DNA from 4 places in the Streptomyces sp. NBC_01142 genome. Region 4 is predicted to be linked to each of the others. Evidence: riboswitches for the same ligand, from Rfam matches in the RefSeq annotation. Region 4 holds a riboswitch; each other region holds the start of a gene.

Region 1 (7,767 bases), on a different contig from region 4:
ACGGCGGCGTACTCACGGCATGCCGCGAAGGTCCGCTCCAGCGCCTCGGGCGCGAGCCTCCCGGTCCGGTCCACGCCCTGGCCCAGCCGGACGATGGTCATCCGCCGGTCGAGGTCGACCAGCTCCCCCGTATCGGGGTGGGCATCGGCGACGAGGAGGCGGATGGAGTTCGTACCGCAGTCGATCGCGGCGACCCGGGTCACTGCTTGTCCCCTTGTCCCAGGTCTTCTGCTGCGTCTTCTGCGTCTTCTTTTGCGTTTTCCCCGACGCTCGCGCACGGAGTCACGCACGGCCCCTTGCTCCACCACTCGGGGAGCATGGCGATCGCCTCGTCGCCCAGCGGATTGACGCCCGGGCCGGCCGCCAGCGAGTGGCCGACGAGAACATGCAGGCACTTCACGCGGTCGGGCATGCCGCCCGCACTGGGGAAGCCCTGCAGCACCTCGATGGCGTCGCGGCGCGCGATGTAGTCCTCGTGAGCGGCGCGGTACGCGGCGGCCAGCTCCGGGTCGTTCGCCAGACGCTCGGTCATCTCCTTCATGACGCCGTTCGCCTCGAGCGTGCCGATCGCCGACGCCGCCCGCGGGCAGGTCAGGTAGTACAGCGTCGGGAACGGGGTGCCGTCGGGGAGGCGCGGAGCGGTCTCGACGACATCCGGCTGTCCGCACGGGCAGCGATGCGCGATCGCGCGCAGACCGCGCGGCGGGCGGCCGAGCTGCTCCTTGAACGCGGCGATGTCCGCGTCGGTCGGCTCGGTCGGGTCGGTGGTGGGAGGAGGGGTTTCCATGCCTGCCTTGTTCGCTTCTGCTGCTCTGGGGTTCTGCGGATCCTGCGGATCTGCGGTTCAACGGGGGCTACGTGCGCCACGGGTGGTGCTCGGGGTTACGGGTGCTGCTTGCGGTCGGCCTTGTCGACGCCGTCCCAGACGTTCGAGTACCAGGGGCGGTCCGCCGCCCCCTCTTCGGAACGGCGCCTCTCGGCGGCCTCGGAGCCGATCATGATGTAGCCGGTCTCCCCCGGATGCACGAGATGGAGGTGCTCACGGGCCAGCCGCTGGATGTACATGTCGTCCTGGAGGCGCGCCTTCTCGTCCCGGAGCTGCTCCACCACCTCCCGGGCCTCGTCGATGCGGCGCTCCTGGTCGGCGATGTCGGCACGCTGGGAGACGTACTGACGCATCGGATACGCGAGCGCGACAACCAGGGAGCAGACGATCAGCGCAAGGAAGGCCGCCCGGCCGGTGAGCCGGGAGCGGCGGGCCTGCCGGCGGTTCTGGGAACGGTAGACGCGGGCGGCGGTCTGCTCACCGAGCAGCCGCAGGCTGGTCGCTGTGGAGAACCGGTCCCGGTCCCCTCTGCGTGCCATGGTCTCGCCCTCCCATTACGCGCGTACGTCCCCGGACACGGTACGGGACCGCGGCCGGGGACGTACGTACGACTGGCTAGCGCTCAGCCCTTGCCCCGCTCAATCAGTTCGACGAGCGAAACCGGGGGAAGGCGCTGCGCCCGGCGTACACCGCGGCGTCGTCGAGGATCTCCTCGATGCGCAGCAGCTGGTTGTACTTGGCGACGCGCTCGGAGCGGGCCGGGGCGCCGGTCTTGATCTGGCCGCAGTTGGTGGCGACGGCCAGGTCGGCGATGGTGACGTCCTCGGTCTCGCCGGAGCGGTGGGACATCATGCACTTGAAGCCGCTGCGCTGCGCGAGCTCCACGGCGTCCAGGGTCTCGGTCAGCGAGCCGATCTGGTTGACCTTGACGAGCAGCGCGTTGGCGGCGCCGTCCTCGATGCCGCGGGCCAGACGCTCCGGGTTGGTGACGAAGAGGTCGTCGCCGACGATCTGGACCTTGGTGCCCAGCTTGTCGGTGAGGACCTTCCAGCCGGCCCAGTCGTCCTCGAAGAGCGGGTCCTCGATGGAGACGAGCGGGTACGCCGCGACGAGCTCCTCGTAGTACTCGGTCATCTCGGCGGCCGAGCGGGACTTGCCCTCGAACTCGTACGAGCCGTCCTTGTAGAACTCGGACGCGGCGACGTCGAGCGCGAGCGCGATGTCCTTGCCCGGGACGTAACCGGCCTGCTTGATGGCCTCGAGGATGAGGTCCAGGGCGGCGCGGTTGGAGTCGAGGTTCGGCGCGAAGCCGCCCTCGTCACCGAGACCGGTGGACAGACCCTTGGTCTTCAGGACGGACTTGAGGGTGTGGTAGACCTCGGCGCCCCAGCGCAGGGCCTCGGAGAAGGACTCCGCGCCGATCGGCGCGATCATGAACTCCTGGATGTCCACGTTGGAGTCGGCGTGCGACCCACCGTTGAGGATATTCATCATCGGAACGGGCAGCAGGTGCGCGTTCGGGCCGCCGAGGTAGCGGAAGAGCGGCAGGTCGGAGGCCTCGGAGGCGGCGTGCGCCACGGCGAGGGAGACGCCGAGGATGGCGTTGGCGCCGAGGGAGGACTTGTCCGGGGTGGCGTCCAGGTCGAACATCGCCTGGTCGATCAGGCGCTGCTCGGTGGCGTCGTAGCCGACGAGCTCCGGGCCGATCTGCTCGATGACGGCGAGGACGGCCTTCTCGACACCCTTGCCGAGGTAGCGGTTCTGGTCACCGTCGCGGAGCTCGAGAGCCTCGAACGCACCGGTGGAGGCGCCGGAGGGAACAGCAGCACGACCCGTGCTGCCGTCGTCGAGGCCAACCTCGACCTCGACCGTGGGGTTGCCTCGGGAGTCCAGGATTTCCCGGGCTACGACGACGTCGATGGACGGCACGAGCATCTCCTTATGGGATGTGACGCTATGAGGTGCAGGGTCTCATTGGCCTTGCGGCAAGAGCCTAACCGGCTCCGGGACATCAGCCGGCCGATGCCCGCCCCCTGGGACGAAAAAGCGCATGAACAGCCGCGTACGGGAGAAAGCGCACCGAACCTACCTGCCGGTAATGGGTTCGCGTGCCGCTGACAGGCAAAACCCCGGCCCGGCGCGTACGGGGGAATAGGCGCCGGACCGGGGGGCTCTGGGGCCCGGGGGTCAGCTCAGGTGGAGCTGCTGGCCCGGGTAGATCACGTCGGCGTCGTCGACGATGTCCTTGTTCAGGTCGAACAGCTTCTTCCAGCCGCCCTCGACCTTCTTCTCCTCGGCGATCGTGCCGAGGGTGTCGCCGGCCTTGACCTTGTACTCGCCGTCGCCCTTCTCGAAGCCCTTGGCGGCGGGCTTCGCGGCCGGGGCGGGGGCCTCGGCGCGCTCGGAGCGGGTGGTCGGGGCCTCGGCGCGCTCCGGGGCGGGAGCCGGGGCCGGGGCCTGGGACGGCTCGGCGGAGCCGCCGTCGTTGGCGGCGTTGGACAGGCCCACGCCACAGCTCGGCCAGGCACCCTTGCCCTGGCCGGCCAGGACCTTCTCGGCGACCGCGATCTGCTGGGACTTGGAGGCCTGGTCGGCCGACGCGGCGTAGGCGGTGCCGCCGTACGCGGCCCAGGTGGAGGACGAGAACTGCAGGCCGCCGTAGTAGCCGTTGCCGGTGTTGATGGACCAGTTGCCGCCGGCCTCGCACTGGGCGACCTGGTCCCACTCGGACGTGGTCGCGGCGGAGGCGGAGGTCGCGCCGAGCAGCGGGGCGGCCACGGCCGCACCGGCGACACCGGCGAGCGCGGCGATACGGGAAGCGCGATGGAAAACGGTCGGGCGACGGTGCTTGCCATTGCTGAAACGCAGCATGGAACTTCTCCTCACCGACGCCTACGAGGTGAGCTGTCGGGTTCGGGCCAAGTGAGTTGCCCGGCCGCGCGTCCAGCGCGCAGCTTCACCCCAAGCCGTGATCGGCCGTTCATCCTCAACGGCCGGGTCCGGCGCTTACCTTGGGTCCCCCGCTCCTGCCTTCGGCGCTCTGAGCGACGAGTACTCCCCCCGACCGACGGCAGGATTCGGCGTGACGGTCAGTGGTGCCCGCGGTGGCGAGCGGTTCCGACCGTAAACACAGCGCTCCCCGATGTTCAAAAGAGGAACATCGGGGAGAAAACACCCATCTCGCCACTCGGGGAACTCTCGTTTCCGCAGGTGAGGGGCGGAAGCAGCGGTTCCGCCGGGCAAGCTGCACCAGTTGGGGCAAAGAGACCCTTGTCTCACTTACACAGAACCGGACATAAGACCGCGAACTGCCGCTACTTCAGGTCCAGATCGAGGCTCTGGCCAGGGAGGATGAGGTCGGGATCCGCACCGAGGGCCTGCTCGTTCGCCTCGTAGATCGCGGACCAGCCGCCGGGCACCTCACGCTCGTCGGCGATGGCCCAGAGACTGTCGCCGGGGCGGACGGTGTACTCGCCGGGATCGACGTCCGCGACGCCGGCCGTGTCACGCGCCGGACCGTCACCTCGCGAGGCATGACGACCCGTTTCGCGCTCATTGTCCGTATTGCCCGGCTCGACCTTCTCCGGGGCGGGCCCGCCGCGGTGCTTGCCGCTGCCGGCATCCGTGCCCGCCTCGGCGGAGTCGGGTGCGGCCGACTCGGCGGGCCTGGCCGGCTCGGTGGCCTTCTTGGGCGTGTCCGACCCGGCGGGCGAGGGCTCGGTCGACGGCTCAGCGGACCCGGAGGGCTCGGTGGCCTTCTCGGGTGTGGCCGACCCGGCGGGGGCGGACGGCTTCGCCGGAGTGCTCTGCCCATCCGACGGCAGGCCGCCCGGGTCGACGCCGGTGTCGGCACCGTCGTCCGTCAGCCCGGCGATCGGCGAGCAGCTGGGCCACGCCTCGGGGCCCTGCGCGGCGAGGATCTTCTCCGCGACCGCTATCTGCTGGGAGCGGCTGGCGAGATCGGCTCGGGGCGCGTACGTCGTACCGCCGAAGCTCTGCCAGGTCTCCTGCGAGAACTGCAGCCCGCCGTAGTACCCGTTGCCAAGGTCGGCACTCCACATGCCGCCGCTCTCGCACTCCGCGACGCGGTCCCACATGGAGGCGTCGGCGGCGGACGCCGAGGTCGCGCCGAGCAGCGGGATCGCGATGGCCGATCCCGTCACCCCTGCCGCGACGACGAGGGCCGGAGCCTGGCGGGGACGACGATGACGGCCATTGCCGGAGCGCATGCGGTTGCCTTTCGCGTAACTGCCGAGACGACGGTGAAGGTAGCCGCATCGAACGCGAGTCACAAGTCGATACAGCGGAGATCACGCGGAAGTCACAGTTTTGACGCAGCGTCAGATATACGTCAGATGCGCGAAGGGGTGAACTCCACCGGCAGCGTGCGCAATCCACGCATAATGAGCCCCCCACGCCACCGCAAATCGGCCGGATCGCCCGCAAGCCTCAAGTCCGGCATTCTGCTGAGCAGCGTCGCGAGTGCGGTCTGTCCCTCCAGTCGCGCGAGCGGCGCGCCGAGGCAGTAGTGGATGCCGTGCCCGTACCCCAGATGCTGGTTGTCGCGCCGGGAGAGATCGAGGGTGTCCGGAGCGGTGAAGCGCTCCGGGTCCCGGTCCGCGGCCGCGAGGACGACCAGTACGGGATCGCCCGCCGCGATCCGCTCCCCGCCGAGCGTGAGCGGCTCGGTCGCGAACCGCCAGGTCGCGAGCTCCACGGGCCCGTCGTAGCGCAGCAACTCCTCGACACCGGTGGCGAGTAGACCGCTCTCCCCCTTTGCCAGGGAGGCCTGGAGCCGCTCGCGCTGCTGCGGGTTGCGCAGCAGCGCGTAGACCCCGTTGCCGATGAGATTGACCGTCGTCTCGAAGCCCGCGAAGAGAAGGATGAAGGCCATCGCCGCGGCCTCGTTCTCGGTGAGGTGCTCGCCGTGGTCACTGGCGCGGATCAGCCCGGAGATCAGGTCGTCACCCGGCTCCACCCGCTTCCGGTGGATCAACTCCGCGAGATAGCCGCGCATCTTCTTCACCGAGCGGGCAACTCCGCCGCGCGGCCCGCCACCGTGACGGATCATCATGCCCGCCCAGTCGCGGAAGTCGTCCTGGTCCTCGCGCGGGACACCGAGCATGTCGCAGATGGCATAGATGGGGAGCGGGAACGCGAACTCGTGAATCAGGTCAGCCTCCCCCTTCTCGATGAATCCATCGATGAGCCGGTCGGTCAACTCCTGCACCCGCGGGGCGAATTCGGCGACCCGGCGCGGGGTGAACGCCTTCGACACGAGCCGCCGCAGCCGCGTGTGGTCGGGCGGGTCGATGTTCAGCAGATGCGTCATCAGCTCCGCCTTGCGCTCGCCCGGGATTCCCGTCTTCCCCCTGGCGTGCGCGGGCTCGGCGTGGTGCGCCGGATTCTTCGACAGCCGCTGGTCGGCGAGAGCCTGCCTGGCATCGGCGTACCGCGTCACCAGCCATGCCTCGACCCCGCTGGGCAGTGTCGCTCTGTGCACCGGCTCGTGCTCGCGCAGCCAGGCGTACGCCGGATACGGATCGGTGGCGAACTCCCAGGTGAACAGCTCCGGCCGAGCGCTCACTCCTGCCCCTCGGCGGCACGGACCGCGTCCCGGTAGGCGCGGGCGGCGGCGCGCAGGGCGGCCTCCGGGTCCTCGCCGTTCGCCTCCGCGCGGACGGCGAGTGCGAGCAGGGCGTACCCGATGCCCTCGCCGGCGGGCAGCGGCACCTCGAGGCCCGCCGTCCGTACCCGCGAAGCCAGCTTGGCCGCCAGCGCGAGGCCGGGCTGGCCGAGCGGGATGCCGTCGGTCACCGAGTCGCGCTGCTTCTCGATCGCCTTCGTACGGAGCCAGTGCTCCCGGACCTCCTCCGGTGTCTCGGCGGTCGCGTCGCCGAAGACATGCGGGTGGCGGTGGATCAGCTTCTCGACGATCGTCCCGGCGACGTCGTCGATGGAGAACGGCTCGGCCTCGTCCTCCTGCGCGATGGCCGCATGAAAGACGACCTGCAGGAGTACGTCCCCGAGCTCCTCGCGCAGCTCGTCGCGGTCGCCGTCCTCGATGGCCTCGACGAGTTCGTACGCCTCCTCGATGCCGTACTTGGCGAGTCCCTCGTGCGTCTGCTGCGAGGACCAGGGGCACTCGCGCCTGATCCGGTCCATGACCTGGACGAGGTCGAGGAGACGGGCGCCGGGCAGGTCGTACGAGCCGGGCAGCAGTTCCAGGTCCGGCATCTGCACCCGGCCGGAGCCGGCCAGCCGGGCCAGCCCGTCGGTCAGGGCCCGGTCGCCCTCGCCGGAGGGCAGAACCACGATGGTCCGCCCTTCCCCAGGGCCCTCGGCCCCGGCGCCCCCGGCCCGGGAGGTACTCCCGGCACAGGCGTCCACCAGCTCCTCGGCGGTGAGCGCGGTGTGCTCCACGGTGATGCCTGCCTCGCGCAGATACGGCAGCTGGGGGTGCGCCTCGTCGGCGCACACCACCCGGTCCGCGGCGTGCAGCGTCTGCCATGCGGGCCAGGACAGCAGTCCGGGTGCGACGCGATGGCTGGCGGTCAGCAGAACGATGCGGCCGGCGGCGGGTGCTTCTGTACTCACCCGTCGAAACTACCCTGCGCTACGCACCCGCCTCGACGGGCTCCTGCTCCTTGGTCACCTGGGTGATCCACGGGGCCTTGTAGCTGCCGAGCTCCAGCTTCTGGTCGTCCCAGGTGCCGAAGCGCGGGTTGACGTCGATGTCGAGCGACCTGGCGGCGGCGGTGAAGGCCTCGTTCAGCTTCTGCTGGCCCTCGGGACTGTTGGTCGCGCCGAGCGCGGTGGCGAGCTTGGCGACCAGGACGTCGCGGCGTACGACATCGTCGAGCTGGTCCGGAGCGACACCCCGCTGCTGCAGATACATGGCGGCGAGCTGGTCCTCTCCGCCGGACTGCTGCGCGAGGGCG
Region 2 (7,767 bases), 2.2 Mb from region 4:
CTATTACGTACAGCGACTCGGCGGCGATCAGCGGGTGCGCACCCTGGTCACCCTCGGCACCCCGCACTCCGGCACCACGGTCGCCCCGCTCGCCAGCGCGCACCCCATCGTGCGCCAGATGCGCCCGGGCTCCGCCGTGATCGAGGAGCTGCGCAGGCCCGCCCCCGGGTGCCGCACCCGGTTCGTGAGTTTCTGGAGCGATCTCGACCAGCTGATGATCCCGATCGAGACGGCCTGCATCGACCACCCCGATCTCGTCGCACAGAACGTGCGCGTGAGCGGAATCGGACATCTGGCCCTTCCCGTACACCCTGCCGTCGCAGCCGGGATCCGGCAGGCGCTCGAGTCGAGCGAGTCGGCAGCAGGCGCCTCGGGAGTCGTCTCCGTCGCCTGATCCGTTGCTCCACCCACCCGGCCCGTCGAACATATTTCGAACGTACGGCCAAGGCTGTGCCCGCAGTCCGCCGAAAGACCGCCGAATGCCCGTTTCCTGATTGCGTAAAACCAACCGAAGATTGTCGCCGTCGCATACCGCCGGGTACAGTCGCGGCCACTGCTTTCCTCTGGGACCCCTCCCTTCGTATTTCCGGGGCCCCAGACCCCAGGTCCTGCTGCCGAGGCGAGAGAGAAGTTGGTGAACGACCAGCACGCCCACGCCGGGTACGTCGGATACGACGGGTACTCCACTGGCAGCTTCGACACCGACCCGCTCTTCGGTGCCCTTCCGGGCAGTTACGAAGCGGGCCACAGCGGTCAGTACGACGCGAGCCAGTGGGGCACCGGTTCCCACCAGACCGCCGGCTCCGGCTCCGACGTCTACGCCGCGCAGCAGGAACAGTCGACTCAGCAGGCACAACAGCCGCAGTACGACACCACTGGCCAGTGGGACGCCGACGCCTGGAACCAGACGACGCAGACGGGCCAGTACGAGACGGCCGCGGCAACGTTCGCGTACGACACGACCGGACAGTGGGCGGCGCCCACCTTCGAGACCGGCGCGTATGACGCCACCGCCTGGAACTCGGGCGCGGAGAGCGGCTACCAGTCCGCGTACAACGAAGCCGTCGTACCGCACCAGTTCACGCCGGAGCAGGAGTTCATCCCCTCTCCCGAGTCCGCGGCAACCGACTTCACCACCGAGTTCAGCACCGAGTTCGTGGCCGACGCCGGGTACGAGAGCGCGGCGGAGTTCCAGGGCACGGACCTTCAGGCAGATCCTCAGCCCGAGTTCGAGTACCAGAACGAGTGCCAGAACGAGTACGAGTTCGAGTACGAGAGCGCGGCGGAGCACGAACCGGAATCCGAACCGGAACCCGAGGCCGATTCGGGCCCCGAGGTGGAGCTCCTCACCGCCGCCGTCCCTGTCACTCCCCGGCCGGTCCGCCGTTCCGGCGGAAGCCGCGGCCGACGCCGTACCCCAGCCAAGCGCTCGGCCCTCCTCACCGTCGCCGTGCCCTCGGCCTGCGTGATGGGCGTCGCCGGCATCGCCGCCGCCTCCGTCGGTGGTCTCGGCGCCACTGGCGGCGAGACCAAGGACGAGACGACCAGCCTGGCGGCCGCCGATCCGGCCTCCGTCAAGCCGGTCGCGGCGAACAACAAGATGGACACCCAGCTCGCCAACCTCAGCGCCGACGCCCGCGACTTCGGCGACCGCGCCTCCCGCACCCAGGAGCGCATCGATCTGAAGGCGCGCCAGGCGGCGGAGAAGAAGAAGCGCGAGGAAGAGGCCGAGCGCCGCGAGGCACTTCGCCCCAAGTTCATGCTGCCGGTGAAGCAGGACGGCCTCAGCGCGTACTACGGCCAGGCCGGCGTCAACTGGATGTCCGTCCACACCGGCATCGACTTCCCCGTGTCGTACGGCACCGAGGTCATGGCGGCGACCGACGGCACCGTCCGTACGCAGTGGAACAGCGCCTACGGCAACATGGCCATCGTGACCGCCGCCGACGGCACCGAGACCTGGTACTGCCACCTCAGCAGCACCAAGATCCGCTCCGGTTCGGTCAAGGCCGGCGACGTCATCGCGTACTCCGGCAATTCCGGTAACTCCACCGGACCGCACCTCCACTTCGAGGTACGACCCGGCGGCGGCTCGGCGATCGACCCGCTCCCCTGGCTTCGCAGCCACGGCCTCAACCCGACGTAGCGGCCCCCTCGGCCGATCCGACGCAGCGGCCCCCTCGGCCGACCCCGACACAGCAGCCCCCTCGGCCGACCCCGACACAGCGGGCCGCCCCTACGCCGACCCGACGCAGCAGACCTCGATCCGGCCCGCGCCCGGCCCGGCGGAACGGGCCCGGGCGCAGGAACCGAACCTCAGAGCTTCTCGACCGGCGCGTACCGCAGCAGCAGGCGCTTCGGCTTGGTGTCCCCGAAGTCGATCGTCGCCTGCCCGTCCGCGCCCGACCCCGTCACCTCCACCACGGTCCCCAGGCCGAACTGGTCGTGCGTGACCCGGTCTCCGACCACCAGCGAGATCACCGGCTTGTCGCTCGCGCGCCGCGTGGCGAAGCCCGACGCACCGCCGCCCGCCCCGCCCGACCGCGCGCGCGAGGACGACAGCGACGACGAGATGCCCGACGTGGGCCCCGCGGGCGCGGCCATCGGCCCCGTCCGCTTCCACTCCAGGTGGTGGCCCGGGATCTCCTCAAGGAACCGCGACGGCGGGTTGTACGAGGGCTGGCCCCACGCACTCCGCATCGACGAGCGGGTCAGATACAGGCGCTCGCGGGCACGCGTAATGCCGACGTACGCCAGCCGCCGCTCCTCCTCGAGCTCCTTCGACTGGCCGAGCGCGCGCATGTGCGGGAAGACGCCGTCCTCCATGCCCGTCAGGAACACCACGGGGAACTCGAGGCCCTTGGCGGTGTGCAGCGTCATCAGCGTGATGACACCCGAGCCGTCCTCGTCCTCGTCCGGGATCTGGTCGGAGTCGGCGACCAGCGCCACCTTCTCGAGGAATTCGGCGAGTGTCCCCGTCCCCTCCTCCTCGCCGCGCTCCTGCTCGAACTCGAGTGCCACAGCGGCCAGTTCCTGAAGGTTCTCGATGCGGGTCTCGTCCTGCGGGTCGGTCGAGGCCTGCAGCTCGGCGAGATAGCCGGTCCGTTCGAGTACGGCTTCCAGCACCACCGCGGGGCCGGCGCCCGAGTCGACGATCGTGCGCAGCTCCTCCATCAGCACGTTGAAGCGCTTCACGGCGTTCGCGGAGCGGGCCGCCATGCCGTACGCCTCGTCCACGCGTCGCAGCGCCTGCGGGAAGGTGATCTTCTCGCGCAGCGAGAGCGCGTCGATCATCGCCTCCGCGCGGTCGCCGATGCCGCGCTTGGGGACATTGAGGATCCGGCGCAGTGGAACCGTGTCCTCGGGGTTCGCGAGGACACGCAGATACGCGAGGACGTCCCGGACCTCCTTGCGCTCGTAGAAGCGCACTCCGCCGACGACCTTGTACGGCAGCCCGACCCGGATGAAGATCTCTTCGAAGACACGGGACTGGGCATTCGTACGGTAGAAGATGGCGACGTCGCCGGCCTTCGCGTCGCCCGCGTCCGTCAGCCGGTCGATCTCGTCGGCGACGAACTGGGCCTCATCGTGCTCGGTGTCCGCCACATAGCCGGTGATCTGCGCACCCGCGCCGGCGTTCGTCCACAGGTTCTTGGGACGGCGGCTTTCGTTCCGCTCGATGACGGCGTTGGCGGCGGAGAGGATCGTCTGCGTCGAGCGGTAGTTCTGCTCCAGCAGGATCGTCGTCGCGTCCGGGTAGTCCTCCTCGAACTGGAGGATGTTGCGGATGGTCGCGCCGCGGAAGGCGTAGATCGACTGGTCGGCGTCACCGACGACGCAGAGCTCGGCCGGGTCGTCGCCCTCGCCGCCATGGGGGCCCACCAGCTCGCGCACGAGTGTGTACTGAGCGTGGTTGGTGTCCTGGTACTCGTCCACCAGGACGTGGCGGAAGCGGCGCCGGTAGTGCTCGGCGACGTCCGGGAAGGCCTGGAGCAGGTGGACGGTGGTCATGATGATGTCGTCGAAGTCCAGGGCATTGGCCTCGCGCAGCCGTGCCTGGTACATGCGGTACGCCTCGGCGAGCGTCTTCTCGAAGCCGTCGACCGCCTGGTCGGCGAAGGTCTCCTCGTCGACCAGCTCGTTCTTGAGATTGGAGATCTTCGCGCTGAAGGACTTCGGAGGGAACTTCTTGGGGTCGAGGTCCAGGTCGCGGCAGACCAGGGCCATGAGCCGCTTGGAGTCGGCGGCGTCGTAGATCGAGAACGACGAGGTGAAGCCGAGCCTCTTGGACTCCCGGCGCAGAATGCGGACGCACGCACTGTGGAAGGTCATCACCCACATGGCGTTGGCGCGCGGGCCGACCAGCTGCTCGACGCGCTCCTTCATCTCGCCGGCGGCCTTGTTGGTGAAGGTGATCGCCAGTATCTGGCCGGGGTGGACACTGCGGGTCCCCAGCAGATGCGCGATCCGGTGGGTCAGGACACGGGTCTTGCCGGACCCGGCCCCGGCCACGATGAGCAGCGGCGACCCGGTGTGCACGACGGCGGCGCGCTGCTGCTCGTTCAGCCCCTCGAGCAGGGCGACGGGATCCACGACGGTGCGCGGGGCGCCGTCACGGTGGTACGGGTCCCGGGCCGGGGGCACGTCGAACGTGCCCTGGAAGAGGTCGTCCGGAATCTGCTCCGGAGTCGATTCCTCGGGCGGCGGCGGGTGCTCGTCAGCCGTGGGCTGGAGGTCCGCCAGGAAGCTGTCGTCAAAGAGGCTGCTCATCGCTTTACGAGTCTAGGCCGCCGCACTGACAGCCTGCGGCCGCATCGGGATACGCCGCCAGTCCCGCCACCGATCGGGCCACCGATCCCGTGCACCGATCCCGTCACCGCCACTCGCCCCATGGACCCTGATCACGCTCCGCGCCCGGGCGGATACGCAAGCGCCCGCAGGTCATCCGCACATCAGAGCGGCCTGAGCGGCCCCGAGCAGCTCAGGGCGCCACCGGCGCGCCGCCCAGCCTCGATCAGACCGGATCCGACCTCGATCGTGAAGATCCAAATCATGCCCGCGAACGTGTCCCTGAAACACGGTCACGAAAAAGGTCACGAAAATGTATCAGGCATATCGACCATCAACCTTCACAGCAGGCACACGAATTGGCTAGCGTGCTCGATCAGGTGGACCCGTACCCCCATGGCGAACCACGCCAATCGGGCCATCTGCGCCGAATTCGGGCTTCCTGTAGGGAAGTTCGGAACCGGGGACCCACTATGCACAACCGGGGTGAATCGGACCGTGCCCCACTCGGTCCGTAGGGCGACCTTCCGTTCCGCCCGAACCCGACAGCTAACCCGGTAGGCGGTCCACGGAAGAAGGAGATGTCGGCCTTGGCGTCGCATCGCAAGTCGCGTACCCGTACCGGAATGGCCGGACTACGCAGCAATTCCCCCGCCGTCGGGTTCACGACGGCAGCTCTTGCCTCCGTCACCCTGCTGTCGACGCAGAGCGCCGACGCCGCGCCCGCCGAGCCCAAGCCATCCGTAGAAGAGGTACAGAAGAAGGTCGACGACCTGTACCGGCAGGCCGGCTCCGAGACGCAGAGGTACAACAAGGCGCAAGAGGCCACCGCCGAGAAGCGGCGCGAGGTCGAGGGGATGCTCGACGACGCCGCGAAGCGCACGGAAAAGCTCAACGAGTCCCGTCGCGCGCTCGGCAACTACGCGTCCGCGCAGTACCGGACGGGTGCGGTCACCCCGACCGCCGCGCTGCTGTTCGCGGACAGCCCGGAGTCGTACTTCGACCAGACACAGCTGATGGACCGGATGACCGACCGTCAGCGCAGCGTCATCGCCGACTACGAGACCGAACGGGCCGCGGCAGCCGAGCAGCGCACGGAGGCGACCAAGAGCCTTGAGTCGCTCACGGCCTCCCAGAAGGCCCTGCGCACCAGCAAGCAGGACGTCCAGACCAAGCTGGCCGAGGCGCGCACGCTGCTGTCGAAGCTGACCGCCGAGGAGAAGGCGCGGTTCGCGGAGATCGAGCGCAAGAAGGAGGAAGCGGCCCGCCGCAAGGCCGAGGCGAAGGCCAAAGAGGAGGCCGAGGCCGAGCGCCGACGCCAGGAGACGGAGCGCGAGCAGAACCAGGGCGGCGGTACGGACACGGGAACCGGCACCGGCACCGGCACCGGCACGGGAGCAGGTTCGGGCTCCACCGAGGACAGTACGTACGCGGCCAAGGCTGCCAAGGTCCTCTCCTTCGCCCGCGCCCAGATCGGCAAGCCGTACGTCTGGGGCGCGACCGGCCCGAGTTCGTACGACTGCTCGGGTCTGACCCAGGGCGCCTGGAAGGAGGCGGGCGTGGACCTGCCGCGTACCACCTGGGACCAGGTGGAGGTCGGCAAGCGGGTCGCCACGAAGGATCTGCTTCCCGGGGACCTGGTCTTCTTCTACGACGACATCAGCCACGTCGGGATATACATCGGCGACGGCAAGATGATCCACGCGCCCAAGCCGGGCACGAACGTCCGCGAGGAATCGATCTACTACATGCCGATCTACGGCAGCGTGCGCCCGGCCTGAGGCCGACCGCGGGGCGGGACAGGAAGCGGCGAGCAGAGCTGGACACGTCCCGGCCGGACGGGTGAACGACCGCGCGAAGCCTCTGGTGGAGACGGTTCTCTTGGCCGAGAACCCATCTGCCGGGGGCTTCACCCGTCTTTCATCCCACTCACTCACCTGCCGCGACGAGTGGGCAAAGAGTTCCTGAGCTGGGCGGCCGGCCCAGGAGCCGCTGTGCGATCATGCGGTCGATGACCCTGGGGAGGGGCCATTTCGGTGGTCGATGTGAGGAGTTCAGTGTGAACGCGGGTGGGGAGCAGAGCGGTTCGTCCGTGTCTGACGAGGAGTGGGAGCGGTTCCTCCGGGAGTCGGCGGACGGCAAGCCTGACGCGCCCAAGGAGCCGTCGGCGCGGGCCCGAGTCGTGGCGCGGCGGCTGCGCGAGGAGCCCACGAGGCCAGAGGCATGGCGCACGTACGCGCCGCCCCGGCCGAGGCGGAAGAAAGGCTGGTACGCGGTCGGGCTGCTGGTCTCACTCGCCCTGCTGGTCGTGGCGCTGGATCCGGGGCGGGTGATCGGATGGTTCGGCGGTGGCGGCGAGGCCGGGGGGCCGCTCGCCGCGGAATCGGAACGCCCGGACCAACCGCCCCCCATGGAGCCTGCCCGACGGCCCACGCTCGACGAACCGTTCAAGGGGTCGCCCGCGGCGCGCTGGGTGAGCGGCACGGCCGGGATCACGGTGCCCGCGGCCAGAGCGACCGGGTGGATGAGCACGGCGCAGGTGGAAGGGGCTCTCCGTCGGAGCCGGGACTTCCTCGCCGCGGCCAGCCTGGATCCGGGGGTGCTGCGGGGCGAGCACCCCGGCAAGGCGATCGCGCTGATCAACCCGCATCAGCAGGACGTCCAGGACTTTCTGTCGATCGCGTTCCGCGCACCGAGCAGGAAGAACGACCCGCTGCTGCTCTTCAGCCGCTTCGACAAGGCGCACACGCGCCTCGTCGGGGACGTCGTCAAGACCCGAGGCCGGATCACGTACCGGGAGGGCGAGCGCGGTGCCCTCCAAGTGACCGCCGATGTCACTTACGTGTACCCAGTCGCGCGGGCGGCGACGAGCAGCGACGAGGTCGCGCGCACGATCGTGCGGCGCGAGGTGGTGCTGAACTGGGACGATCCCGCGAAGGTGATCACCGAGCCGGGAACCTTCTCCCTCGTCTCGTACAA
Region 3 (7,767 bases), 1.0 Mb from region 4:
GGGGTAGGCAGGGATACGGGCCGGGTGGGGACCCGTCGCGGGGGCCGGGGCCGCGTAGCGGTCGGCTGCCGAAACGGGGGATGCGGTCGGAGCCGGCGGGCGACGGGTGGGGGCGGTCGGAAGCGGCGTGGCGGTGTGCGGGGCCCCGGCCCCGGCGACGGTGTGGGGGGCCGAGGTCCCGGCGACGGTGTGGGGGGCCGCAGCGACCGCGTGCGCGGTGGCCCGTGTGCCTCCGTCCTCGGTGGTCCGCGTCACCGTGCTCGACGCTGCCGCCAGGGCTTCGGCCAGCCCCCCGATCTCCACATGGACCACCGCCACCGGCTTGGCGGGGGACGCCATGGCCGCCTCGTGCAGGGACGCCGCCAGCACCTCGCCGTCACCTGATTCCGTGACGCCGTTCTCGCCGACCCACGGGATCGCCGTCACCACCACCGCGTCGCAGCCGTCGTCCCGCAGGGCATCGGCGAGGGCGGCGCGGAAGTCCGCGGGCGTCGCGGCCGTCGTGAGGTCGCGGGGCGGCCGCGGACGCAGGCCCTCCGCGAGACAGGCGTCGTATGTGAGGAGGCCGAGGGACTCGGAGTTGCCGAGGATCGCCACGCGCGGGCCTGCGGGCAGGGGCTGGCCGGCCAGCAGCAGGCCCACGTCGACGAGTTCGGTGACGGTGTCGACCCGGATCACGCCCGCCTGGCGGAGCAGGGCCCCGACCGTGGCGTCGGGGATACGGGTCACCGGCACCGCGTGCCCGGGAGGCGTGCTGCCGCTGTGCCGGGCCCCCTTCACCACGACGACCGGCTTCACCGCCGCCGTACGCCGGGCGAGGCGGGTGAACTTGCGTGGATTGCCGATCGATTCGAGGTACAGCAGGACAACATCGGTGTCCGGGTCCTCGTACCAGTACTGCAGGAAGTCATTGCCGGACACATCCGCGCGGTTACCCGACGAGATGAAGGACGACAGGCCGGCGCCACGCCGGTGCAGGCCCGACAGCAGGGCGATGCCGATCGCGCCGGACTGGGTGAACAGACCGATGCGGCCGCGTGCCGGGGACTCGGGGGCGAGGGATGCGTTGAGGCGGACGGTGTCCGAGGTGCTGATGATGCCGAAGGAGTTCGGTCCGATGATCCGCATCCCGTACGAGCGTGCCTGCCGCACCAGGTCGCGCTGGCGTTCCCGGCCCGCGGCGCCGCTCTCGGCGTATCCGGCGGTGAGGACGACCAGGCCCTGGACGCCGTGCTCGCCGCAGTCGGCCACCGCTTCCGGCACCCGGTCGGCCGGGACGGCGACGACCGCGAGGTCGACCGCCTCCCCGATCTCCCCGACCGAGCGGAAGGCCGGGACGCCGTCCACCTCGCCCTGGTCCTCGGCGAAGGCGCGGTTCACGGCGTACGTACGGCCGGTGAACCCTGCCTCGAGAAGGTTGCGCAGCGCGGTGCGGCCCACGCCACCGGGTGCGCGGCCGACGCCGACGACGGCGACCGAACCCGGAGCGAGGAGGCGCTGCACGGAGCGGGCCTCCGCGCGCTGCTCGCGGCCGCGCTGGACCGCGAGGGACTCGGCGGTCGGTTCGAGATCGAGGGTCAGATGGACGGAGCCATCCTCGAAGCTGCGCTTCTGGGTGTAGCCCGCATCCCGGAACACCTTGATCATCTTGTTGTTGGCGGGCAGCACCTCGGCGGCGAAGCGCCGGATGCCGCGCTCGCGGGCGACCTCGGCGATGTGCTCGAGCAGGGTGGAGGCGACGCCGCGCCCCTGGTGGGCGTCCTGGACCAGGAAGGCGACCTCGGCCTCGTCGGCGGGGGCACTGGCGGGCCGGCCCTGTGCGTTGATCCGGTCGTAGCGGACGGTGGCGATGAACTCGCCGCCCACCATGACCGCAAGACCCACCCGGTCCACGTAGTCGTGATGGGTGAAGCGGTGGACGTCCTTGGCGGAGAGCCGGGGGTAGGGCGCGAAGAACCGGTAGTACTTGGACTCGTCCGAGACCTGCTCGTAGAAGCTGACCAGCCGCTCCGCGTCCTCGGTGGTGATGGGCCTGATGCGCGCGGTGCCGCCGTCGCGCAGCACCACGTCCGCCTCCCAGTGATCGGGGTAGGCGTGGTGCTGATCCTGCTCCGGCGGAGGCTGCATGGGAGAAAGCCTACGGCCGAGTCACCGGTCGCGGGGGCCGTTGGTGCGGGGCACTCTGAGGAGGGCCGACGGCCGGACAGCTGCGGCTCCGAGGTCGGCATGGAGCACGCCGCACCACATGAGAGACTGGTCTAGACAACCGCTAGTACGTGCCAAGACTTGAAGGGCAACACCATGGCTGAGCGCCGCGTCAATGTCGGCTGGGCCGAGGGCCTTCACGCCCGCCCCGCCTCCATCTTCGTCCGTGCCGCCACGGCCGCCGGCGTCCCCGTGACGATCGCCAAGGCTGACGGCAACCCTGTCAATGCCGCCTCCATGCTCGCGGTGCTCGGCCTGGGCGCGCAGGGCGGCGAGGAGATCGTGCTCGCCTCCGACGGGGACGGCGCCGACGCCGCCCTGGACCGTCTGGCAAAGCTGGTCGCCGAGGGGCTCGACGAGCTTCCCGAGACCGTCTGATCCGGCTCATTGATTAAGCCCCGGCAGAGCCGTGGTGTCCCGAATTCGGGGCACCACGGCTCTGTTCTTTTCCGGGTCCCAATCCACGGCCGGGAAGTCTCGGCCCATGGCCTTGTCAAATGAATTCGGGCAGCAGAATAGAGCTCCCGCGAATATCTCCCCTTTTGTATACGGCGCGGCTGTTAATGCCGGACGCTCGCCGTGTGTACGGCATGTTGCGAAGTCCTCACCCGCTCCTGGCGGCGCAGCCGGTGGGCGGCGGCGGCCCGTTCGGCATGCAGGGCCGTCAGCGCCCGGGCCCGTTCCCCGTCGCCGCGCGCCACGGCGTCCACGATCGCGCCGTGCTCGGCCCACGACTCGACCGGGTGGGCGGGCTGCTCCACGGCGTACATCCAGGCGATCTTGTGCCGCAGCTGGGTGAGCAGGGCGGTCAGCCCGGGGCTGCCGGAGGCCTGGGCGAGCGTCTCGTGGAACCAGGCACCCAGGGAGCGCAGATCCTCGCCCTGACCGCGGCGAGCGCGTTCCTGCCCCAGTCTGACCAGGCCGCGCAGGACTTTGAGATGCGCCTCGGTACGGCGCTGGGCGGCGCGGGCCGCTCCCAGCGGCTCCAGCAGCATCCGGATCTCCAGGAGGTCGGCGGCCTCCTGTTCGGTGGGTTCGGCGACGCAGGCACCGGCATGGCGGCGCGTGGTGACGAACCCCTCGGACTCCAGGGTGCGCAGGGCTTCACGCACGGGGACCCGGGAGACGCCGTAGCGACGGGCCAGCTGCTCCTCGGCGAGCCGACTGCCGCGGTCGAATACACCGGAGACGATGTCGTCGCGAATCGCCGTGCATACCGAGTGCGCGGGAATGCGCATGACCGAACCTCCGCTTTAATCCGCGCGAAACGCAGCCCATTGATGCCTGTTCGGTAACTCTATTGCAGTGAGGCAGATTTTCCGATGGCAGACCGGAATCCACGGATATCTTCAGGCCAGGACTGCGCCGGGAGCACCGATGCCCGCGGGCCGCACACGCCGAAGGCCCCGGCGGTGAGCCGGGGCCTTCGGTCGGAACGCAGGATCACACGGAGCGCGGATCAGGCGGGTGCAGCACCACGCGGGTTCCGCATCAGGCAGGAGCGGGTCAGACGCTGACGCCGTGCGCGCGCAGGTACGCGACCGGGTTGATGTCGGAGCCGTACTCGGCGGTGGTCCTGGCCTCGAAGTGGAGGTGCGGGCCCGTGGAGTTGCCGGTCGAGCCGGAGACGCCGATCTGCTGGCCCGGGGTGACGCTCTGGCCGACCGAGACGCCGATGGACGCGAGGTGGCCGTACTGCGTGTAGGAGCCGTCGTTCATCTTGATCACGATGTTGTTGCCGTACGAGCCGCCCCAGCCGGCCTCGACGACGGTGCCGGAGCCGACCGCCACGACCGAACTGCCGGACGGGGCACGGAAGTCCACGCCGGAGTGGCTGCCGGAGGACCAGAGCGAGCCGCCGGCCTGGTAGCCGGTGGTGACCTGCGAACCGGAGACGGGGAGCTGGAAGGAGTTCAGACGCTTGCGCTCGGCCTCGCGGGCGGCGCGCTCCTTGGCCTCGCGGGCCTCCTTGGCGCGGGCCTCGGCCTTGCGCTTCGCCTCAGCCTCGGCCTTCGCCTTGGCGGCGGCCTGCGCGGCCTCCCGCTCCTGGGCCTCGGCCTGGTCGGCTATCTGGTCGGCGAGGGAGTCGGCGGCCACGACCTGGGTCAGGCCGGTGTCCTCGACGCCGGTGGCGTCGGAGTCGGCGGCCAGCGCCGGGGAAGCGAGGGTTCCGATGACGCCGGTGGTGGCGAGGGCCGCGACGCCGGCGATGTTCGCGCTCCTGCGCGACATCCGGCTCGGGGCACGGTGCTTCCCGGTGGCACGGGTGAACGCCATGAAGTGGCTGATCCTTTCCTTCCTTCTCGCCTACCGGGTTAGCTGACGGGTTCGGAGCAGGAAGGTCTCCTACGGGCCCCTCCGCACGGGTGCGAAGGCGTCCGATTCACCCCAGGGACTGAATGGGTCCCCGGCTCCCCAGGCTCGCGCCTGACGGGGACTCGGCGATGGCTGCCCGATGCCGCGGATGCGGCGGGCTACTGGCGGACAGCCGGACCGACGCTAGGCGGGCCGTCTTTCAATCGCCAAACAGACAGGCCGTTTTGTAGCGCACGCCACAGGGCAGACAGGCAACCTCTCCCGCAAAGCGGACATAAGACGGAACCCCGACATCGCACCTGACGCCGGGGTTCCGCTTGCTTCTTCAGGTTGTTCGCCGCTTCGGCCGACCGCCGGGGCGATCAATCATCCTGTGACAACGGTCACTTCGCCGATGCCCAGCGCCCTGACCGGCTCCTCGATCTGCGACGCGTCGCCGACGAGCACCGTCACCAGACGGTCCACCGGGAAGGCACTGATGGCCGCGGCCGTCGCCTCGACCGTGCCGGTCTCTGCCAGGCGTGCATACATCTGGGCCTGGAAGTCGTCCGGGAGGTACTGCTCGACCTGGTCGGCGAGCGTGGCCGCGACGGATGCCGCCGTCTCGTACTTCAGCGGGGCGACGCCCACCAGGTTCTGCACGGCGACATCGCGCTCGGCGTCGGTGAGCCCCCCGGCCGCGAGGGTGCGCAGCACCTTCCAGAGGTCGTCCAGTGCCGGTCCGGTGTTGGGGGTGTCCACGGAGCCGCTGATGGCGAGCATCGAGGCACCCGTCCCGTCGGGGGCGGAACGCAGCACCTGGCCGAAGGCCCGTACGCCGTAGGTGTAGCCCTTCTCCTCGCGCAGGACGCGGTCCAGCCGAGAGGTGAGGGTGCCGCCGAGGCAGTACGTGCCCAGCACCAGCGCCGGCCAGACGCGGTCGTGGCGGTCCGGGCCGGTGCGGCCGATGAGCAGCTGCGTCTGTACGGCGCCGGGCCGGTCCACGATCACCACACGGCCGGTGTCGTCGGCGGTGATCGGCGGTACGGGGCGGGGCGCCGCGGTGTTGCCGGTCCAGGTGCCGAGGGTGTCGGCGAGCACGGCGTCCAGGTCGACGCCGGTGAGATCGCCGACGATCACCGCGGTGGCGGTGGCGGGCCGGACATGCGCCTCGTAGAAGGCCCGTACGGCCGGGGCGTCGATCCGCGCCACGGTCTCCTCCGAACCTTGGCGGGGGCGCGACATGCGCAGGGAGGCCGGGAAGAGCTCCTTGGACAGCTGCTTGGCGGCCCGGCGGGCCGGGTTGGCACTCTCGTGCGGGATCTCGTCCAGCCGGTTGCGTACGAGCCGCTCGATCTCGTTGTCGGCGAAGGCGGGCGCACGCAGTGCCTCGGCGAGCAGACCGAGCGCCTTGGGCAGCCTGGAGACCGGGACCTCCAGCGACACACGGACACCGGGGTGGTCGGCGTGCGCGTCGAGAGTGGCGCCGCAGCGCTCCAGCTCGGCGGCGAACTCCTCCGCCGTGTGCTTGTCCGTTCCCTCCGACAGAGCGCGCGCCATGATCGTGGCAACGCCGTCGAGGTCCTCGGGCTCGGCATCGAGCGGGGCGTCGAGGGAGATCTCGACGGCCACCACCTGCTGGCCGGGGCGGTGGCAGCGCAGCACGGTCAGCGCGTTGTCCAGCGCGCCGCGCTCGGGGGCCGGGAACGCCCAGGGCCGGGCAGTACCGGCCGTCGGCTGCGGATGGAAGTCCATGGTCACGGCAGCGTCGGTCACTGGTCCGCCCCCTCGTGCTCGTCGTTCTCGGCGTTCTCGTCGCTGTCGTCGGCAGAGAGGGGCTCGTAGACCAGCACCGCCCTGTTGTCCGGGCGCAGCCGGGCCTTGGCGACCGCCTGCACCTCCTCGGCGGTGACGTCCAGCACCCGCTGGACGGCGGTCAGCGCCAGCTGCGGGTCGCCGAACAGCACGGCATACCGGCACAGTTCGTCGGCGCGGCCGGCGACCGTGCCCAGCCGGTCGAGCCACTCGCGCTCCAACTGGGCCTGCGCGCGCTCCATCTCCTCGGCCGTGGGCCCCTCGGCGGCGAACCGCGCCAGCTCCTCGTCGACCGCTGCCTCGATCTGCGGCACCTCGACACCGCCGGACGTCTTGACGTCCAGCCAGCCCAGCGAAGGCGCGCCGGCCAGCCGCAGCAGGCCGAAACCGGCCGCGACGGCCGTCTGGTCACGGCGCACCAGGCGGTTGTGCAGCCGCGAGGACTCGCCGCCGCCCAGGACGGTGAGCGCCAGGTCGGCGGCGTCGCACTCGCGCGTTCCGTCGTGCGGCAGCCGGTAGGCGGCCATCAGCGCCCGGGCCGGTACCTCCTCGTGGATCTCCTCGCGCAGTTGCTCACCGATGTTCTCCGGGAGCGAGCCGTCGCGCGGCGGCTGCTTGCCGTCGTGGGAGGGGATGGAGCCGAAGTACTTCTCGATCCAGGCGAGCGTCTGCACCGGGTCGATGTCCCCGACGACCGACAGCACGGCGTTGTTCGGCGCGTAGTACGTACGGAAGAAGGCGCGCGCGTCCTCGAGGGTCGCCGCGTCCAGGTCGGCCATCGAGCCGATCGGGGTGTGGTGGTACGGGTGGCCCTCCGGGTAGGCGAGGGCGGTCAGCTTCTCGAAGGCCGTGCCGTACGGAACGTTGTCGTACCGCTGGCGGCGCTCGTTCTTGACGACGTCGCGCTGGTTCTCCATCGACTCGTCGTCGAGCGCGACGAGCAGCGAGCCCATGCGGTCGGCTTCCAGCCAGAGCGCCAGCTCGAGCTGGTGCGTGGGCATGGTCTCGAAGTAGTTGGTGCGCTCGAAGCTGGTGGTGCCGTTCAGCGAGCCGCCGGCCCCCTGCACCAGCTCGAAGTGGCCGTTCCCCTTGACCTGGCCGGAGCCCTGGAACATCAGGTGCTCGAAGAGGTGAGCGAGGCCGGTACGGTCCTTGACCTCATGGCGCGAACCGACGTCGTACCAGAGGCAGACCGCGGCGACCGGGGTCAGGTGGTCCTCGGAGAGCACCACGCGCAAGCCGTTGTCCAGCCGGTGCTCAGTCGCTGTCAGGCCGCCGGAACCGGCCTGCGCTGTGGCCGTGTGACCCATGGGCATGTACGTCCCTTCGATCGCGATACGGAGAAGTCCTGCCACTGTATGCAAGCGCAGTGACACCTGGCGAAGTTCCCGGGTCGCGGTCGGCGTTGTCAGTGGGACGGTCCACAATGGTCGGCGTCAGTTCAGACCTGGT
Region 4 (7,767 bases):
TGGCCCATGTGATCCCGGACGCCCGGGCCGGGCGGCCGGTGCTCTACAATTCCTGGGAGGCCACCGGCTTCGACATCTCCGAGGAGCAGCAGCGGGAACTCGCCCGGCGGGCCGCGGCCATGGGCGTCGAGCTCTTCGTGGTGGACGACGCCTGGTTCGGGCAGCGGACCAGCGACCGAGCCGGACTCGGCGACTGGACCCCCAGTGCCGAGCGTTTCCCGCGCGGCCTCACGCCGCTCGTCGGCGAAGTGCACGCGCTGGGGATGCAGTTCGGGATCTGGGTCGAGCCGGAGATGGTCAACGCCGACAGTGAGCTGTACCGCGCCCACCCGGACTGGGTGCAGCACCATCCGGGGCGGGCGCGGACCGAGTTCCGCAACCAGCTCGTGCTGAACCTTGCCCGCGAGGACGTACAGGTCTACCTCTGGGAGCAGTTGGACGGGCTGCTGAGCAGCGCGCCCATCGACTATGTGAAATGGGACTTCAACCGCTGCTTCACGGACGCCGGCTGGCCCGGCGAGGAGTATCCGCAGAAGCTGTGGGTCGCGCATGTGCATGGGCTGTACGCGCTGCTGGACCGGCTGCGGGCCGCGCATCCCGGTGTCGCCTTCGAATCCTGCTCGGGCGGCGGCGGCCGGATCGACCTCGGGATCCTCTCCCGGACCGACCAGGTGTGGACCTCCGACAACACCGATCCGCTGGACCGGCTCGCCATCCAGGACGGCTTCACGCAGCTGCACCCGGCCCGGGTCATGGCGGCATGGGTCACCGACAGTCCCAACCTCCAGCTCAATGGCCGCGTCAGCACCCTGCGATTCCGCTTTGTCAGCGCGATGGCAGGAGTGCTCGGGGTCGGCGGCGATCTTGCGGAGTGGAGCGAGGAGGAGCTCGCCGAGGCGCGCGGCTGGGTGGATCTCTACAAGAAGATCAGGCCCCTCGTTCAGCACGGCGAGCTGCACCGGCTGCGGGCGCCCGAGGGCGGGCTCAGTGCCGTGCAGTACCTGCTCGGGGACGAGACCGTGGTTCTGGCCTGGCTCCAGGCGCAGCACTACGGAGAGCAGCCGCCGAGGCTCAGGCTGCTCTACCTTCTTGATCGGGTTGGTCCTCCCATTCGTAGGGTGAGGACACCCAGGGGTGTCGGGTGTGGCTATCAGGCTGCTGCCGACGGTGGCTTCCCTCGCTTCGCCGCCCGGCGCCCCACGACGACTCGGCCGCCGATTAGGAAGTGCGAACAAGTCGCTGAGTAGAGCAATGCCGGCGAGGTCGTCCGTGGTACGAACCGTACGAATACGCATGGCAGGAGCGCGATGAGCCGGATATGGGTGGGCATCGACAGCGGCAAGGGCCATCATCACGGCCTTGCGATGGACGCCGACAGCAAGACATTGCTCTCGCGGCGGGTCGCCAACGACGAGCCCGAGCTGCTGAAGCTGATCGGTGACGTCCTCGACCTGGCCGACGGCCGTCAGGTCACCTGGGCCATCGACATGACCGGGGGCGAGCCCGCGCTGCTGCTGGCCCTGCTGGTCAGCCACGGCCAGGAGGTCCTCTACATCCCCGGCCGCCTGGTCAACCGGGCCTCCGACGGCTACCGCGGTGAGGGCAAGACCGATGCCCGCGACGCCTACGTGATCGCCGACCAGGCCAGGATGCGCCGCGACCTGCGGCCCATCCGCCCCGGCGACGAAGCCGCCATCGAGCTCAAGCTGCTGACTGGACGCCGTGCCGACCTTGTCGAGGACCGCACCCGCGTGGTCAACCGCCTTCGCGGCACCCTGATGAGCATGTTCCCGGCCCTGGAACGGGCCCTGGACGTGACCAACGCCGGACCGCTCAAGCTGCTGACGGGCTACCAGACCCCGGCCGCGATCCGCCGCACCGGCACCTCGCGGCTGACCAAGTGGCTGGCCAACCGCAAGGTCCGTAACGCGAGGGCCCTGGCCGAGGCGGCGGTCGGGGCCGCCGAGCGCCAGCACACCTCGATCCCAGGGGAGAAGACCATCGCCAGGCTGGTCCACACCCTGGCCGAGGAGGTGATGACCCTCAACGAGCAGATCTCCGAGATGGACAAGCTCATCGAGGGCCGGTTTCGCGAGCACGAACTCGCCGACATAGTCCAAAGTGTTCCGGGCATCGGCACCGTGCTCGGTGCGGAGTTCCTCGCCGCCATCGGCGGCAGCCTCGACGAGTTCGACTCCCCGGACGCCCTGGCGGCCTTCGCCGGTGTCGCTCCCGCGCCGCGTGACTCGGGCAAGGTCAGCGGCAATCTCCACCGGCCCATGGCATACCACCGGCGATTGCAGCGGGTGTTCTACACCTCCGCGCTGGTCAGCATCCGATGCGATCCCAACTCCCGGAAGTTCTACGACCGCAAACGCGCCGAGGGGAAGAAACACGTCCAGGCCGTGCTCGCCCTCGCCCGCCGACGCGTCAACGTCCTATGGGCCCTGATCCGCGACCGACGGTGCTACCAGGTCGCACCCCCAGTGACACCGGCTGCTTGACAACAACATTAGGAAGCGCGGAATCGATCCCTCGGCGGCGTACGAATGCCTGGACACCAAAGCCGTCCACCGCGGAGCCGTACTGCTGCACCACGGACTGCACACCGGGCTGAAAGGTGACATGGACGCCACCGTGATCCGGCTGCGGCGCCGCTGACCGGGCCCGGGCCGTCACCGGCATTCTTCGCAGCAGGGAACCGGGCGTATCCCGCTCCAAGGAATTGCGGCGACTTCCGCGTCCGGCGCCCACCGAGATTTTCCCGGCGCCGATGAGCAATCCGGTCGCCACCGGCCCCGGTGGTCGGCATGTACGCGGAAAACGCCCGGCTGGATTTGCCCTCGGCGATACCGCATTCGCCACGACGGCCAGAAGGCTTCCGCGGGTCGTCCCGAGGACGGCCGTACAGGCTCGTCGCGACGGTGACCGACGTCACCCGCGGGCTGCTGCCGCCGGCTGCCCGACAGGGAGGCAGTGAAGGGTGATTCGTGGCGGTTTGTCCGATTTTGAGGTCGGGGTCCTTGCCCGTACGGAGGGGAGGTCATGGTCGAACCGGATGACCGCCCCGGTGAATTCCTGCGGTCATAGCAGGTATTGAGGCTTCGGGTGGCAAGTGGGGGTGAACGTCATTAAATGATGCTTCTGTCCGTATTGGACGATTCGACATAACGTGCCCCATCTACAAGGGAGATGGGGCCTGGCTCGTGAGCAGGATCATATCCGTGACGGTGTGTGGTGATTCTGTGGAGGCGAATTCCGTTGTCAGGGGGAAAGTTGGGCTGCTGAGTCCACGGAGGGTGACCGGAATTCTGCGGACATGTCACAGGGATCATTGGCCCGCGAATGTGATGGCTTGTACCCGCCCGACCGACTCGCTTACGGTCACCGTCAATCCGGACGGACCGCCTCATCCTGCCGCCGACCGGAATTCGAACCCACCCACGTGTGGCAGGAGCGGGGGACCCAGGTAGTACGCCGATTCCGGAGTTCCGGAGCGGCTTGGGGTGAAGTCGTGCAGCAGCGCGACCGGGCATCTCCAGCCCGAACCCGACAGCTCACCTCGCCGGCGCCGGAGAGGAATGCGCCATGCCCGCAAAGGGTAAGCACCGCCGTCCCAAGTCCAACCCGATCACCCGCGGATTCGTCGCCGCAGGTACGGGTGGCGCCGCCATCGCACTTCCGCTCATCGGTGCCACCGGCGCCCACGCGGCAGGCAGCACGACGCCCGCCGCCGCGCCGGAGAAGGCCGTGACCGCCTCCTCCTTCTCCTCCGCCTCCAGTGCCGCCGCGGCACCCGCGGCGCAGAAGAACGCCGCCCCCACCGTCTACTCCGTCGTCTCCGGCGACTTCCTGTCGAAGATCGCCGACGAGCACGACGTCCGCGGCGGCTGGCAGAAGCTGTACCAGGACAACCGTGAGGTCGTCGGTGACGACCCCTCGCTGATCCACCCCGGCCTCAAGATCACGATCGGTGCGAAGTCGAAGGCCAAGGCCCCGGAGAGGGCCGAGCCGAAGGCCGAATCGAAGCCCGAGTCGAAGCCCGAGCCGAAGCCCCGTTCGGAGAAGAAGGCCAAGTCCTCGCCCAACTCCGCCGCGGACTCGGCCTCGTCGTCCGCGCCGCAGCCCTCGTCCAATGACTCCGGCAGCGGTGCCGCGCGCGGCTCAGGCTTCACCGCCCCCGTCGACGGCGCGAGCATCAGCACCGCCTACCGTGCCTCCGGCGCCATGTGGTCCAGCGGCTATCACACCGGTGTCGACTTCGCCGCGGCCTCCGGCACCAGCGTCAAGTCCGTCGGTGCGGGCACCGTGGTCTCCGCCGGCTGGGGTGGCTCCTACGGCAACGAGGTCGTCATCCAGCACAGCGACGGCAGCTACTCGCAGTACGCCCACCTCTCCTCCCTCTCTGTCTCCTCCGGCGAGAGCGTGACCGGCGGCCAGCAGATCGGCCTCTCCGGCTCCACCGGAAACTCCAGCGGCCCGCACCTGCACTTCGAGATCCGCACCGGTCCCAGCTACGGATCGGACGTCGACCCGCTTGCCTACCTGCGCCAGCACGGCGTGTCCATCTGACGTCTGCTCACCTCTCTGACGTCTGGTCACCGCTCTGCGCTGACGACTTCTCCCCTCGCGCCGCCGTCCCGTGGTGCGAGGGGAGTCGTCGTATTCCGGGTTGGTCGAAACTTGACCGGTGGTATAGATCACCCCTCGTCAACCCCTCCTTACGGTCGCGTAGGTCACATCCATAAGGGAAAGATGTGGTCTTGTGGCAGACGATTCGAGAACAGGGAAAAATGGCATATTCGGGTCGTACGCGGCGATTGGTGACAGTTTCACCGAAGGTGTCGGAGACCCGGGCCCCGATGGGATGTACGTCGGCTGGGCGGACCGTTTCGCGGTCCTGCTCGACGACCGCATGCCGGAGCACACCTTCAGGTACGCCAATCTCGCGGTACGCGGCCGTCTTCTCGACCAGATCGTCGAGGAACAGGTCCCCAGGGCAAGGGAACTCGCCCCGGATCTGGTGACGTTCTGCGCGGGCGGCAACGACATCATCCGGCCCGGCAGCGACCCCGACGACGTCGCGGAGCGCTTCGAACGGGCGGTCGCCGACCTCGCCGGTGCGGTCGGCACCGTCATGGTGACCACCGGCTTCGACACGCGCGGAGTGCCGGTCCTGCGCCATCTGCGCGGCAAGATCGCGACATTTACCGCGCATGTACGGTCCATCGCCGACCGCTACGACTGCCCCGTCCTCGATCTGTGGTCGCTCAAGTCCGTGCAGGACAGGCGTGCTTGGGACAGCGACCGGCTGCATCTGTCACCCGAGGGCCACACTCGGATCGCGCTGCGCGCCGCCCAGGTACTCGGGCTCGACGTGCCGGCCGACCCCGACCAGCCGTGGCCGCCCCAGCCGCCGCGCGGCGCGCTCGACGTGCGTCGCGACGACATCCAGTGGGCGCGCGAACATCTCGTGCCGTGGATCGGGCGCCGGCTGCGCGGCGAGAGCTCCGGCGACCATGTCGAGGCCAAGCGCCCGAACCTGCTGCCCCTGTGACAGCCGGCGTGCGGGGTGCGGCAGACCTGTCCCGCTGACCGGGCGCACGGCCCGGCCCCGGGGCGGTCGAAGCGGAGCGAGGCGTACGAACCAGCGCGTCAGGCCCCGGCGGCCGACAACAGCTCGGCCTGGCCGATCGGCGTACTGCCCTCTCCCGTACAGGCATACGCACCCGCCACCGCGCCGAGGCGGGCGCTCTCCTCCAGGCCGAGGCCGGACAGCCTGCCGTACAGAAAGCCGCAGACGTAGGCGTCGCCCGCGCCGTTGGAGTCGACCACCGGGGCCGGCGGAGCGGTCGCCGGGATGGGGCGCGGGGTGCTGCTGCCGTCGCGGGTGAGGAGATACGAGCCGCCCGCGCCCGCCGTCGCCACCACCGCCTGCGCCCGCCCCTCGCGCAGGATCTCCCGCATCACCGACGCTATGCGCTCGCCCGCGCCCGCCGCGCTGAGGAAGACCAGGTCCGAGCGGAGCGCGAACTCCCGGTGGTGGTCGGCCAGTCCGTCCCAGTCGTGCAGATCGGTGGAGACCGGGACGCCCAGCGCCTCGATGTCGTCGTAGAGGAACCGGGTGAAGTTCGTGATCGAGAGATGTACGTGGCGGGTACGCCGCAGATGAGGGAGATAGAAGTCCCGCGGCATCCGCAGGTCCGCGGGATCGCGGGCGTCGTAGAAGGACATCCGGCGCCCCGAGGAGTCGACGAGATTGACCGCGCGCCGCGTCCCGGCCGGGGAGATGAGCGGCTCGAAGTCCACGCCGCCCGCGGCGAGATGCTCACGGACCTGCCGACCGGGCCAGTCGTCGCCGATGTAGTCGAGGAAGGTGACATTCAGCCCGAGGGCCCGGCAGCCCAGGGCCACGTTGCCACCGGTGTGGCCGGGCCATTCGCGGATCGGGCCCACCCCGACGGAGTCGGCGAGCGGAACCGGCAGGGAGTCGACCCGGACGACCGAGTCCACCCCACTGCCCCCGATGACCAGCACCCCGTGAGGGAGATGGTCCGTCTGCTGATGTTGCGGCTGCTGAGACACAGTTACCCAGTATGGGGGTGCGGGTGGGATCCCGGGGGCCGTTCAGCGTGCGGCAGCGGTGAGCGCGGCGCGGTCGAGGCCGAGTTCGCGGGCGAGCGCGTCGTCGGTCCACTCCAGCATCGCGGCGCGCGACAGTGACCCCGCGTACGAAGTCATCTGCACGGCCAGCCCGTCCAGAAAGGCCGTCAGCCGCCAGGCAACGGACGCCGGATCCTCGCAGCGGAACTCACCCGCCGCCGCGCCCTCCGCGATGACCTCGGTCAGCGCGGCCTTCCACTGCTGGTCGAGATCGCGGGCGACCTCCCGCAGGGCCGGCTCGCGCAGCGCGGCCGCCCAGCCCTCGATCCACAGCCGCCAGCCTTTGGCATGCCCCGTCGGCGCGTACCAGCGGACCGCGGTACGCAGTCGGCGCAGGGCGGAGGTGCGGCGGCCCAGCAGTTTGCGCAGATGTGCGAGGTCGCCGTCGGCGGCGTAGGTGAACGCGGCCGCGACGAGCTTCTCCTTGGTCGAAAAGTGGTAGAGCACCAGGGCGTTGCTCACCCCGAGGGCCGACGCGACGTCGGCGATCCGCACGGCGGCCACACCTCGGGCCTCGATCTGTTCGACGGCAGCGCTCAAAAGCTCCTCACGCCGCTCCGCCACGCTCAACCGCACTCTTGTCACGTCGTCACCCTACACAGCGATCTTGGATACCGGCCCTCTGCTGGGCGAGACGCAGGAAGGGGCCGCCCGGGCGGAAGTTCAGCAGGTCCGTTCCCGGGTCTTCACCCCGTGGACGTCGCACGACGCCGTCATCGGTACCAGCCGAACCGCTCGGTGATGGCCGGAAGACGGTCGGCGACGATCGCGTGTGCGGCGGCCCGCGGAGTCGTCCCGTCCGCCTCCGCGCGGGCCAGCATCTGACCGATCAGCGCGCGCATGGAACGACGGGTGTACGTGAACGCCTCGTCCGCGTCGGCGCCGATGTCCCCGAACAGGGTCCACCACCACCACGCGTTCGTACCGGAGTTGACGACGACGTCCGGCAGGACGGTGGTGCCGCGACGGGCGAGCAACTTTTCCGCCTCCGGCAGGACCGGCATGTTGGCCGCCTCGACGATCCAACGGGCCGTGATCTGCGCCTGATTGACGGTGTCCACGGCGTACGAGACGGCAGCCGGCACCAGCACCTCCGCGTCGACC

The links. A riboswitch is a leader RNA that binds a small molecule or an ion and turns the genes downstream of it on or off. The one in region 4 is predicted to bind cyclic di-AMP.
Positions count from the first base shown of each region.
Region 1: another riboswitch for cyclic di-AMP. It lies ahead of OG883_RS27905 (transglycosylase family protein); the one in region 4 lies ahead of OG883_RS12495 (M23 family metallopeptidase).
Region 2: another riboswitch for cyclic di-AMP. It lies ahead of OG883_RS02695 (C40 family peptidase); the one in region 4 lies ahead of OG883_RS12495 (M23 family metallopeptidase).
Region 3: another riboswitch for cyclic di-AMP. It lies ahead of OG883_RS08035 (M23 family metallopeptidase); the one in region 4 lies ahead of OG883_RS12495 (M23 family metallopeptidase).

Region 1 covers NZ_JAPEOR010000002.1:2,306,253-2,314,019, forward strand. Annotated here, with positions in the region: gene OG883_RS27885 (Ppx/GppA phosphatase family protein) at 1-203, opposite strand, end outside; gene OG883_RS27890 (DUF501 domain-containing protein) at 200-787, opposite strand; gene OG883_RS27895 (septum formation initiator family protein) at 883-1,365, opposite strand; gene eno (phosphopyruvate hydratase) at 1,469-2,761, opposite strand; gene OG883_RS27905 (transglycosylase family protein) at 3,014-3,697, opposite strand; cyclic di-AMP (ydaO/yuaA leader) riboswitch at 3,701-3,874, opposite strand; gene OG883_RS27910 (transglycosylase family protein) at 4,141-5,055, opposite strand; gene OG883_RS27915 (cytochrome P450) at 5,178-6,413, opposite strand; gene OG883_RS27920 (nucleoside triphosphate pyrophosphohydrolase) at 6,410-7,423, opposite strand; gene OG883_RS27925 (SurA N-terminal domain-containing protein) at 7,443-7,767, opposite strand, start outside.
Region 2 covers NZ_JAPEOR010000001.1:528,745-536,511, reverse strand. Annotated here, with positions in the region: gene OG883_RS02710 (alpha/beta fold hydrolase) at 1-394, shown strand, start outside; gene OG883_RS02705 (M23 family metallopeptidase) at 635-2,146, shown strand; gene pcrA (DNA helicase PcrA) at 2,317-4,770, opposite strand; cyclic di-AMP (ydaO/yuaA leader) riboswitch at 5,204-5,367, shown strand; gene OG883_RS02695 (C40 family peptidase) at 5,370-6,569, shown strand; gene OG883_RS02690 (hypothetical protein) at 6,848-7,767, shown strand, end outside.
Region 3 covers NZ_JAPEOR010000001.1:1,732,246-1,740,012, reverse strand. Annotated here, with positions in the region: gene OG883_RS08050 (GNAT family N-acetyltransferase) at 1-2,127, opposite strand, end outside; gene OG883_RS08045 (HPr family phosphocarrier protein) at 2,302-2,583, shown strand; gene OG883_RS08040 (GntR family transcriptional regulator) at 2,766-3,443, opposite strand; gene OG883_RS08035 (M23 family metallopeptidase) at 3,712-4,482, opposite strand; cyclic di-AMP (ydaO/yuaA leader) riboswitch at 4,495-4,659, opposite strand; gene OG883_RS08030 (pitrilysin family protein) at 4,888-6,276, opposite strand; gene OG883_RS08025 (pitrilysin family protein) at 6,273-7,631, opposite strand.
Region 4 covers NZ_JAPEOR010000001.1:2,736,645-2,744,411, forward strand. Annotated here, with positions in the region: gene OG883_RS12480 (alpha-galactosidase) at 1-1,247, shown strand, start outside; gene OG883_RS12485 (IS110 family transposase) at 1,308-2,504, shown strand; gene OG883_RS12490 (GH36 C-terminal domain-containing protein) at 2,512-2,661, shown strand; cyclic di-AMP (ydaO/yuaA leader) riboswitch at 3,429-3,584, shown strand; gene OG883_RS12495 (M23 family metallopeptidase) at 3,589-4,572, shown strand; gene OG883_RS12500 (SGNH/GDSL hydrolase family protein) at 4,766-5,557, shown strand; gene OG883_RS12505 (carbohydrate kinase family protein) at 5,656-6,534, opposite strand; gene OG883_RS12510 (TetR/AcrR family transcriptional regulator) at 6,628-7,248, opposite strand; gene OG883_RS12515 (Glu/Leu/Phe/Val dehydrogenase dimerization domain-containing protein) at 7,377-7,767, opposite strand, start outside.